Linked DNA regions of Myxococcus guangdongensis. The protein of the gene in region 1 interacts with the protein of each later gene in a pairwise test. Links are inferred from orthologs where the notes say so. Each region holds a gene or a part of one and is shown in the gene's direction. Other genes may lie near its edges. The genes, in order: ndk, ung and LXT21_RS26905.

What was found.
Region 2: the proteins of ndk (region 1) and ung interact in binary tests that used the Escherichia coli proteins (3 or more experiments, as listed by UniProt). The link is inferred for Myxococcus guangdongensis from one-to-one orthologs.
Region 3: the proteins of ndk (region 1) and LXT21_RS26905 interact in binary tests that used the Escherichia coli proteins (3 or more experiments, as listed by UniProt). The link is inferred for Myxococcus guangdongensis from one-to-one orthologs.

Annotation. Positions count from the first base shown.
Region 1 is NZ_JAJVKW010000004.1:733,007-736,026, forward strand. The notes cover bases 18-2,886. They hold ndk (nucleoside-diphosphate kinase), read left to right. Parts: upstream 18-1,164; coding sequence 1,165-1,608; downstream 1,609-2,886. Other genes in these bases: sucC (ADP-forming succinate--CoA ligase subunit beta), read left to right, coding at 18-201; sucD (succinate--CoA ligase subunit alpha), read left to right, coding at 238-1,134; rlmN (23S rRNA (adenine(2503)-C(2))-methyltransferase RlmN), read left to right, coding at 1,834-2,886. Also shown: more of sucC, read left to right, coding at 1-17; more of rlmN, read left to right, coding at 2,887-2,970. UniProt on the Escherichia coli protein: Major role in the synthesis of nucleoside triphosphates other than ATP. The ATP gamma phosphate is transferred to the NDP beta phosphate via a ping-pong mechanism, using a phosphorylated active-site intermediate.
Region 2 is NZ_JAJVKW010000002.1:1,057,891-1,060,855, reverse strand. Bases 91-2,904 are described here. They hold ung (uracil-DNA glycosylase), read left to right. Parts: upstream 91-1,065; coding sequence 1,066-1,743; downstream 1,744-2,904. Other genes in these bases: LXT21_RS09155 (DUF3592 domain-containing protein), read left to right, coding at 2,665-2,904; LXT21_RS09160 (acyl-CoA thioesterase), read left to right, coding at 1,807-2,625; LXT21_RS09170 (CpaF family protein), read right to left, coding at 91-894. Also shown: more of LXT21_RS09170, read right to left, coding at 1-90; more of LXT21_RS09155, read left to right, coding at 2,905-2,965. UniProt on the Escherichia coli protein: Excises uracil residues from the DNA which can arise as a result of misincorporation of dUMP residues by DNA polymerase or due to deamination of cytosine.
Region 3 is NZ_JAJVKW010000009.1:242,354-245,355, reverse strand. The notes cover bases 146-2,996. They hold LXT21_RS26905 (5-formyltetrahydrofolate cyclo-ligase), read left to right. Parts: upstream 146-1,183; coding sequence 1,184-1,810; downstream 1,811-2,996. Other genes in these bases: tyrS (tyrosine--tRNA ligase), read left to right, coding at 2,657-2,996; LXT21_RS26900 (TIGR00282 family metallophosphoesterase), read left to right, coding at 1,807-2,598; LXT21_RS45470 (tetratricopeptide repeat protein), read right to left, coding at 146-772. Also shown: more of LXT21_RS45470, read right to left, coding at 1-145; more of tyrS, read left to right, coding at 2,997-3,002. UniProt on the Escherichia coli protein: Involved in the removal of 5-formyltetrahydrofolate.

The DNA of each region.
Region 1 (3,020 bases):
GGCATCATGAAGTGCGACGTCATCGCCGAGGGCATCATCGCCGCGGCGAAGGAGGTCCAGCTGAAGGTCCCGCTCGTGGTGCGCCTGGAAGGCACCAACGTGGAGCTGGGCAAGCAGCTGCTCAGCAACTCCGGCCTCGCCATCACCCCGGCGGACAACCTGCGTCAGGCGGCCGAGAAGGCCGTCTCCGCGCTGAAGTAGTCCGCGCGCTTCATTGCCCACACTTTAAGGAGCGCCATGAGCATCCTCGTCAACGAAAACACGAAGGTCCTCTGCCAGGGCATCACCGGCTCGGCGGGCTCGTTCCACTCGAAGCAGATGCTGGAGTACGGCACGAAGCTCGTGGCCGGCGTGACGCCGGGCAAGGGCGGTACCCAGTTCGAGGGCAAGGTTCCCGTGTATGACACGGTCGCCGACGCCGTGAAGCAGACGGGCGCGAACACGTCCGTCATCTTCGTCCCGCCCCCGTTCGCCGCGGACTCCATCATGGAGGCCGCCGACGCGGGCGTGTCCCTCATCATCACGATCACCGAGGGCATCCCCGTCCTCGACATGGTGCGCGCCAAGCGCTACCTGCAGGGCAAGCCGGGCGTGCGCCTCATCGGCCCGAACTGTCCTGGCGTGATCACGCCCGGCGCCAAGTGCAAGATCGGCATCATGCCGGGCCACATCCACAAGGCGGGCCGCATCGGCGTGGTGTCGCGCTCGGGCACGCTGACGTACGAGGCCGTGCACCAGCTCACCCAGCTGGGCCTGGGCCAGTCGACGGCCGTGGGCATCGGCGGAGACCCGGTCAACGGCACCGACTTCGTGGACGTGCTGAAGCTGTTCCAGGCGGATCCGGACACGGACGCCGTCATCATGATTGGTGAGATCGGCGGCAGCGCCGAGGAGGCGGGCGCGGAGTACGTGGCCCGCGAGTTCACCAAGCCCATCGCCGGCTTCATCGCCGGCCAGTCGGCGCCTCCGGGCAAGCGCATGGGCCACGCCGGCGCCATCATCTCCGGCGGCAAGGGCACGGCGACGGAGAAGATCAAGGCGATGGAGGCCGCGGGCATCCTGATGGCCGCCAGCCCCGCCGAGCTGGGCACCACCCTCCAGGAGGCCGTCAAGCGCGGCCCCCCGAAGCGCTAACACCCCTCAAGGGACAAAGGAGCCAATCACATGGCCATCGAGCGTACGCTGTCCATCATCAAGCCGGACGGTCTGCAGAAGGGCGTCATCGGGAAGATCATCAGCCGCTTCGAGGAGAAGGGTCTGAAGCCGGTCGCCATCCGGCTCCAGCAGCTCTCCCAGAAGGAGGCCGAGGGCTTCTACGCGGTCCACAAGGCCCGGCCCTTCTTCAAGGACCTGGTGCAGTTCATGATCTCCGGCCCCGTCGTCCTGATGGTGCTCGAGGGCGAGAACGCCGTCCTGGGCAACCGCGACATCATGGGCGCCACCAACCCGGCGCAGGCGGCCGAGGGCACCATCCGCAAGGACTTCGCCACCAGCATCGACCAGAACACGGTCCACGGCTCCGACAGCCTGGAGAACGCGAAGAACGAGATCGCGTACTTCTTCCGGGAGACGGAGATCCAGCCGTACGAGTACACCGCCAAGAAGTAGGCGACAGGGCCCCTCGGGGCTCCTGACCCGCGGCCCGGTGTCGGCACCCGTCAAAGGGGCTGGCCCGGGCCGTTGGTTTTCGGGCGGGACGGTGTGGGGATGCGTAGGGTTGGGGGAGGGGAGTGCGTTCCCAGGTCGACCAGGCGGCCGGTGCCTCCTTTGACACCTCGACCCCAGGTGTGGGAAGGGACGCCCCCGGGCCCCCCGTTTCACTGCGCGACGACGATGACCGAGACCTCCGCCACCGCCACTCTTCCCGTCACGGAGCCCCTGCCGGCGCCCGCTCCCGCGAAGCTCGTGGACGTGGCCAGCCTGTCCATGGAGGGGCTCACCCGCTTCGTCACCGAGCAGCTGGGCGAGCGCGCGTTCCGTGCCCCGCAGATGTACCGCTGGCTGCACCAGCGCGGCGCCACCTCGTTCGACGAGATGACGGACCTGTCCAAGGCCTTCCGCGAGAAGCTCAAGGCCGCCGCGGAGATCATCCCGCTGGTGAAGGACTTGGAGCAGCGCAGCATCGACGGCACCATCAAGTACCGGTGGAAGACGCGCGACGGGCGCTACATCGAGTCCGTCTACATGCCCTCCGAGGACCGCCGCACGCTGTGCGTGTCCACCCAGGTGGGCTGCGCCATGGCCTGCGGCTTCTGCATGACGGGCACCATGGGGCTCAAGCGCAACCTGACGCCCAGCGAGATCGTGGCGCAGGTGCACGCGGTGAACCGCGAGGTCCGTAAGAACGAGGGCCACGAGACGCTGCGCCCCTTGAGCAACCTCGTGTTCATGGGCATGGGCGAGCCCCTGCACAACTTCGAGAACCTCAAGACGGCGCTCGCCATCCTCCAGTCCGGGGACGGGCCCAACTTCAGCCACCGGCACATCACCGTCTCCACCGTCGGCCTCGTTCCCATGATCGAGCGCTTCGGCAAGGAGACGGACGTGAAGCTGGCGATTTCGCTCAACGCCAGCACGGATGAGCAGCGCAGCAAGACGATGCCCGTCAACCGCAAGTGGAACATCGCCGCGTTGTTGGACGCGTGCCGCAAGTTCCCGCTGCGCCAGGGCCGCCGCATCACCTTCGAGTACGTGCTCATCCAGGGCTTCAACGACAGCGATGAGGACGCGCACCGGCTCATCCAGCTGCTCAAGGGAATTCCGGCGAAGGTCAACCTGATTCCCTACAACGAGAACCCCGGCCTGGGGTTCCAGACGACCGCGGAAGAGCGGGCGGAGCAGTTCCGGGCCATCCTGTCGGACGGCCACGTGGCCGCCTACATCCGGAAGAATCGGGGCCGGGACATCGCGGGGGCTTGCGGGCAGCTCGCGAATCGTGGTGAGGCCACTCCGGCCGAAAGCACGACATAAAGTCCCGAGCTTCCTTGACAATCCCGCGGGTGCGGCGTTAAGAGCGCCAC
Region 2 (2,965 bases), on another replicon or contig:
GGCAATCGTCTTGCGGCTGCCGTCGTGCAGACGCTCGCAGCAGATGACGAAGTTGATGGCGCTGGCCACCTGCGCGCGCACGGCCACCATGGGCAGCTCCACGCCGGACATGAGGCACAAGGACTCGATGCGGCGCAGCGTGTCCGTGGGCGTGTTGGCGTGCGTGGTGGCCAGCGAGCCGCCGTGGCCCGTGTTCATCGCCTGCATCAGGTGGAACGCCTCGCCGCCGCGCACCTCGCCGACGACGATTCGGTCCGGGCGCAGACGCAGCGCCGAGTGCAGCAGGTCTCCCATGTCCACGCCGCCCTTGCCGAACTTGTCCGGCGGACGGCTCTCGAAGGCGACCACGTGCGTCTGGTTGAGCTGGAGCTCGGCCGAGTCCTCGATGGTGAGGATGCGCTCCTCGTCGGGGATGAGCGACGAGACGATGTTGAGCAGCGTCGTCTTGCCGGAGCCCGTGCCGCCGGCCACCAGCATGTTGAGCTTGGTGGCGATGCCCGCCTCGATGAGCCGCGCCATCTGGGGCGTCAGCGAGCCGAACTTCAGGAGCGACTGGACGGTCAGCTTCTCCTTGAAGAACTTGCGGATGGAGATGGTGGTGCCGCGGCGGGCAATCGGCGGAATCACCACGTGGATGCGGCTGCCGTCCGGCAGGCGCGCGTCCAGGCGCGGGCGCTCGTCGGTGAGCATGCGGCCGACGAACTGGGCCATGTTGCGCGCGGCGCCGATGAGGCCTTCCTCGGTGAAGGCCGCGTCCGTCTTCGTCAGTCGGCCCTTCTTCTCGATCCACACGTCGGTGGGGCCGTTGATCATGATCTCCGACACCGCCTCGTCGTCCAGATAGGGCAGGACGGGCTTGAGGAAGGCGCGGAGTGACTCGGTGTACATCGTCATGGCGCCACCCAGGCTAGCGCGCCCGGGGCCTTCCCCCCAAGAACCCGTCCCGCCCGCCCGGTCGCTTCCAGTCCGGCTGTCGGGCCCCGGACGCCGGGACGAAAGCGGTGGGCCCCCCGCGTGGGCGGTGCTTCAATGTCCGACCTCGTTGGTCGGACGGGGAGTCACGCCATGTTGAAGGACGGGTTGCCGGAGGACTGGAAGCGGGAGCTCAAGTCCGCGCTCGATTCACCCTCGTTCCAGGACCTGGAGGGCTTCGTCGCCCGGGAGCGCGAGGCCGCCACCGTCTTCCCCTCGGAGGAGGACCTCTTCTCCGCCTTCCGGCTGACGCCCTACGCGGACGTGCGCGTGCTGCTCCTGGGCCAGGACCCGTACCACGGGCCCGGGCAGGCACACGGGCTGGCGTTCTCCGTGAAGCCCGGCGTGCCCTCGCCGCCCTCGCTGGTGAACATCTTCAAGGAGCTGGAGGCGGACGTGAAGCAACCCCGTCCCAAGACGGGCTCCCTCATCCCCTGGGCCGAGCAGGGTGTGCTCCTGCTCAACGCCGTGCTCACCGTGCGCCAGGCCCAGCCCAACAGCCACGCGGGCCACGGCTGGGAGGACTTCACCGACGCCGTCATCCGCGCGGTGAGCGCCAAGCAGGACGCCGTCGTCTTCCTCCTCTGGGGCAAGTACGCCCAGAAGAAGAAGAAGCTCATCGATGCCAGGCGCCACGTGGTCATCGAGGGCACCCACCCCTCGCCCCTGTCGGCCAGCAGCGGCTTCTTCGGCAGCAAGCCCTTCAGCAAGGTGAACCAGGCCCTGGAGTCCAAGGGCCGCCCCCCGGTCGACTGGCGCCTGTCCCAGTGAAGAAGCGGGCCGCACCGCGCGTCCGGGCACGAAGGCCGTGCCTCCAGGACGAGGCTTGATACGGTGCGTCGCGACATGACCGCCGCCTTCGTCGCCGCCTCCACGCCCGAGCCGCTGGAACCCAACGTCTACCGCACCCGCTTCCACGCGGACTGGTACCAGGGGAGGGGCGCCTACGGCGGCGTGGTGGCGGGCACGGCGCTGCGCGCGCTGGAGCACACGCTGGCCGACGCGGCCCGGCCGGTGCGCTCCTTCACGATGCACTTCTGCTCCCCCGCGGTGGAGGGCGAGGCGCGGGTGCTGACGCGAATCGAGCGCGCCGGCAAGCTCGTCACCCACGCCACGGTGCGGGTGGAGAACGACGCGGGCGTGGTGGCCGTGGGCAGCGCGACCTTCGGCGCCTCGCGCGGCGGGGCCCTGGAGTACCTGGACCTGACGCCCCCCAAGGTCCCGTCCCCGCTGGAGGTCCCGGCGACACCCGACGACGTGCCCATGCCGGACTTCTGCCGCCACTTCGAGTTCCGCTTCTGCCTGGGCTCGGCGCCGTACTCGGGTTCGGACGTGGCGGAGACGGGCGGGTGGCTGCGCCCCCGGCAGCCCACGGTGCTGGACGCGCCCCTGTGCGTGGGGTTGATGGACGCCTATCCCCCGGCGGCCCTCTCCCGCGTGGAGGGCTTCCGCCCGGCGGCCACGGTGGACTTCACCGTGCACTTCTTCCACCCGCTGCCCATGCCCGGGCTGAAGCCGGACGCCCACTTCCTGCGCACCGGCCGCTCGCGTCAGGCAGGGGAGGGCTACGCGGACGACTACCAGCAGCTGTGGACCGAGGACGGCGTGCTCCTGGCCCAGTGCCGCCAGCTCTTCGTCGTCATGGGCGGCTGAAGACCGGACGGCCTCCCGCCATCTGGTAGTGTCGGCGGCGTGCAAGTGCTCTGGGTCGTCGTCACCGCCATCTCCGCGCTGCTCGCGGCGGTGGGTGTCCTCTTCGTGGTCGCCGGTCTCAAGGACGTCCTGCGCGCCCGGCGCACCCTGAGCTGGCCCACGGCGCCGGGCACCATCCGCTCCGCCGAGGAGTTCGAGCGCCGCCTCCCCGTGGCCGGCCCGGCAGAGCCCCGCATCCACTACGAGGCCGTCGTCCAGTACGAGTACACCGTGGGCCGCGTGCTGGTCGGCACCTCCACCCTGCGCGTGGACCCCGCCGCGTACACCAACCCGGAGCACG
Region 3 (3,002 bases), on another replicon or contig:
GGCGCAGCAGCGGCGCGACGCGCCCCTTGAAGCCCTGCTGGTCCGCCGCGTACGCCTGCCACGCGTAGACGTCCGGCCGGGACGCAGGCACCGGCCGGATGCGCTCCAGGAACTCCACCGCCTTGGGGGCGTTGCCGGAGCCCAGGAAGCTGGCCGCCATGCCCACCAGCGCGTCGACGTCCTTGGGGTCCTCGGCCAGCGCGGCCTCGAGGCGCGCGCGCGCCATCTCCCACTTGCCGTTCGCCAGCAGGTTCTGCCCCAGCTCCAGCGGCTGGGTCCCCAAGGGCTGGGGCCGGGCCACCGCGGCCTCCTTCACCGGCGCTGGGGAGGCCTCCGACTCCTCCGGGGCGGCGGCGGGCACCTCCTCCTCGCGCTCCACCGGCTCCGCGCCCTTCACCCCGCGCAGCGTCAGCACCGAGTCCTTCAACCCGGGCGAGTGACACTTGGGCGGCAGCCGGACGTGCGCGCTGAGCACCTGGGCGTTGGCGTTGTAGACGGCCAGCACCGTGAAGGGCCTCACCCCCACGCAGTCCGGCGGGGGGCCCTCCAGGCAGAGCTGCACCGTGGCCACCAGGACGGTGCCCTGGAACTCTCCGGACAGGACTTCCGTGGCGGGCGCGAACTTGCAGCCACCTCCGGACCCGGCGGACAAGCCCACCAGGCGCTCGCCCTCCATGTGCAGGTCCACCGGCCCGTAGGTATCCCCCTGAGAGGGGCCTGCGAGCTTCGGTCCCGCCCAGGCGAGGCCGGAGGCGACGGAAAGAGCCGTCACGAGTCCCTTGTTTAGAAGCGAGGGCGGCATGTGCGGGGTGTGGGGGACTGCCATCATAGGGGGCCCATGCCCGCCTTGTAAACGCGCGAGGATGCCTTGACCTCGCCGCTTCCCATCCTTATCATTTCAAAAGGTGGTCGCGAGTTTTCGCTGTAATTTCGGGACCTTGGTGGCACTGTAGCTTTGTTTCAAGGGCTGTCCCCTGCGGGGCGCGTGATGCCCAGCAGAAATTCGAACCGATACGTCCATTCCGGGGTCCGTTTCGGTCGCCATGTGCAAGCCCTCCCTCCTCGCGGGGGATGAGGGAAGCCTGCGGCGGCATGATTTCGGTTCCCACCTGGCTTTTGAGGGTTCAATGGACGCTGGGCACACGGCCATGCGGCGGGGGACTTTTTCTGCGGAGCGGCGGCGGTGAGCGAGACGGTGGTGGAAGAGGCGGCGGCGGCGAGGAAGCAGACGCTGCGGGATGAGTTGACGGCGCGTCGGAAGGCGATGACGCCCGATCTCATCGATACGCGGGGTCTCAAGGTCCAATCTCGATTCCTGGCGACGAAGTATTACGAGAAGGCGCGGTACGTGGCGCTCTACGCCCCCATCAAGGGCGAGGTCCCCACGCAGGACATCCTCAAGGCGGCGTTGCAGGACGGGAAGATCGTCTGCTACCCGCTCTCCCACGTCCACGGGCGAATCCTCTCCTTCCGAGCCATCAAGTCGGAGCTGGAGCTGGAGCCCGGGCGACTGGGCGTGAGAGAGCCGACGAACGCGTCGGACCTCATCGCGGTGGAGCAGATCGACCTGTTCGTGGTGCCTGGACTGGGCTTCACGGAGGACGGCAAGCGGCTGGGACGCGGAGGCGGCTACTACGACGCCACTTTGCGCGCGGCGAGTCCCCGGAGCAGGCGCGTGGGCCTGGCCTTCAAGGAGCAGCTGGTGTCCGTGCTGCCCACGACGGGTGACGACGTGGACATGGACCTCGTGGTGACCGAGTCCGAGGTCCACCGCGGCCTGCATCGCGAGCCAGAGTTCCTGGATACGTGAAGGTCCTCTTCATGGGAGACGTGGTGGGTCGTCCGGGGCTTCAGGCCGTCCGCGCCCTCCTGCCACGCCTGAAGGCCACCCATGGCGTCGAAGTGACCATCGCCAACGCGGAGAACAGCGACCAGGGTGCCGGCATCTCTCCGGAGACGGCCGACACCCTGCTGTCCGCGGGCGTGGACCTGCTCACGAGCGGCAACCACTTCTGGTCCAAGAAATCCATCATCCCCTGGGTGACGGCGCGGCCGGACAAGTTGCTGCGGCCCGCCAACTATCCCAAGGACACCCCGGGCAAGGGCCATGGCCTGGTGACGCTCCCGGACGGGCGCGCGCTGGGGGTCATCAACCTGGAGGGCCGCGTCTTCATGCGTCCCCACGACAACCCCTTCGAGGTGGTGCTGGGGTTGGTGGAGGAGCTGAAGAAGCGAACGCCGTGTGTCCTCGTGGACATGCACTGCGAGGCCTCCAGTGAGAAGAACGCCATGGGGGCGCACCTGGATGGGCGGGTGTCCGTCGTGGTGGGCACGCATACGCACGTGCAGACGGCGGACGAGCGCATCCTCCCCGGCGGCACGGCCTTCATCACCGACGTGGGCATGTGTGGCCCGCTCGACTCCGTCATCGGGATGAAGAAGGAGCAGTCGCTGGCGCGATTCCTGGGGCAGAAGCACGCGCCCTATGAAGTCGCCGAGCGGCTGGTCTACCTGCAGGGCGTGGTGGTGGACATCGACGATGCCACCGGCCGAGGGCGGAGCATCGAGCGCGTGCGCGTCCACCTGCCGGGTACCTGAAATCCGGCAGCGGAAGGCTCGCGTGCAGGGCGGGGGTTTCGGTTATGGTCCGCCGGCCATGAATCAGGACGCACTGCGCAAGGCGACCCCCGAGGAGCAGTTCGAAGAAGTCACCCGCGGCACGGTGGACCTCCACTCGCCCGAGGACCTGAAGAAGAAGCTCCAGTATTCGTATGACTCGGGCAAGCCGCTGGTCATCAAGGCGGGGTTCGACCCGAGCCGGCCGGACCTGCACCTGGGCCACTCGCTGCTGCTCACGCGCATGCGGCGCTTCCAGGACTTCGGACACTCGGTGGTGTTCCTCATCGGCGACTTCACGGCGCTGATTGGAGACCCCACGGGGCGCAACGCGACGCGCCCGGCGCTCACCCGCGACGAGGTGAAGGCCAACGCGGAGACGTACA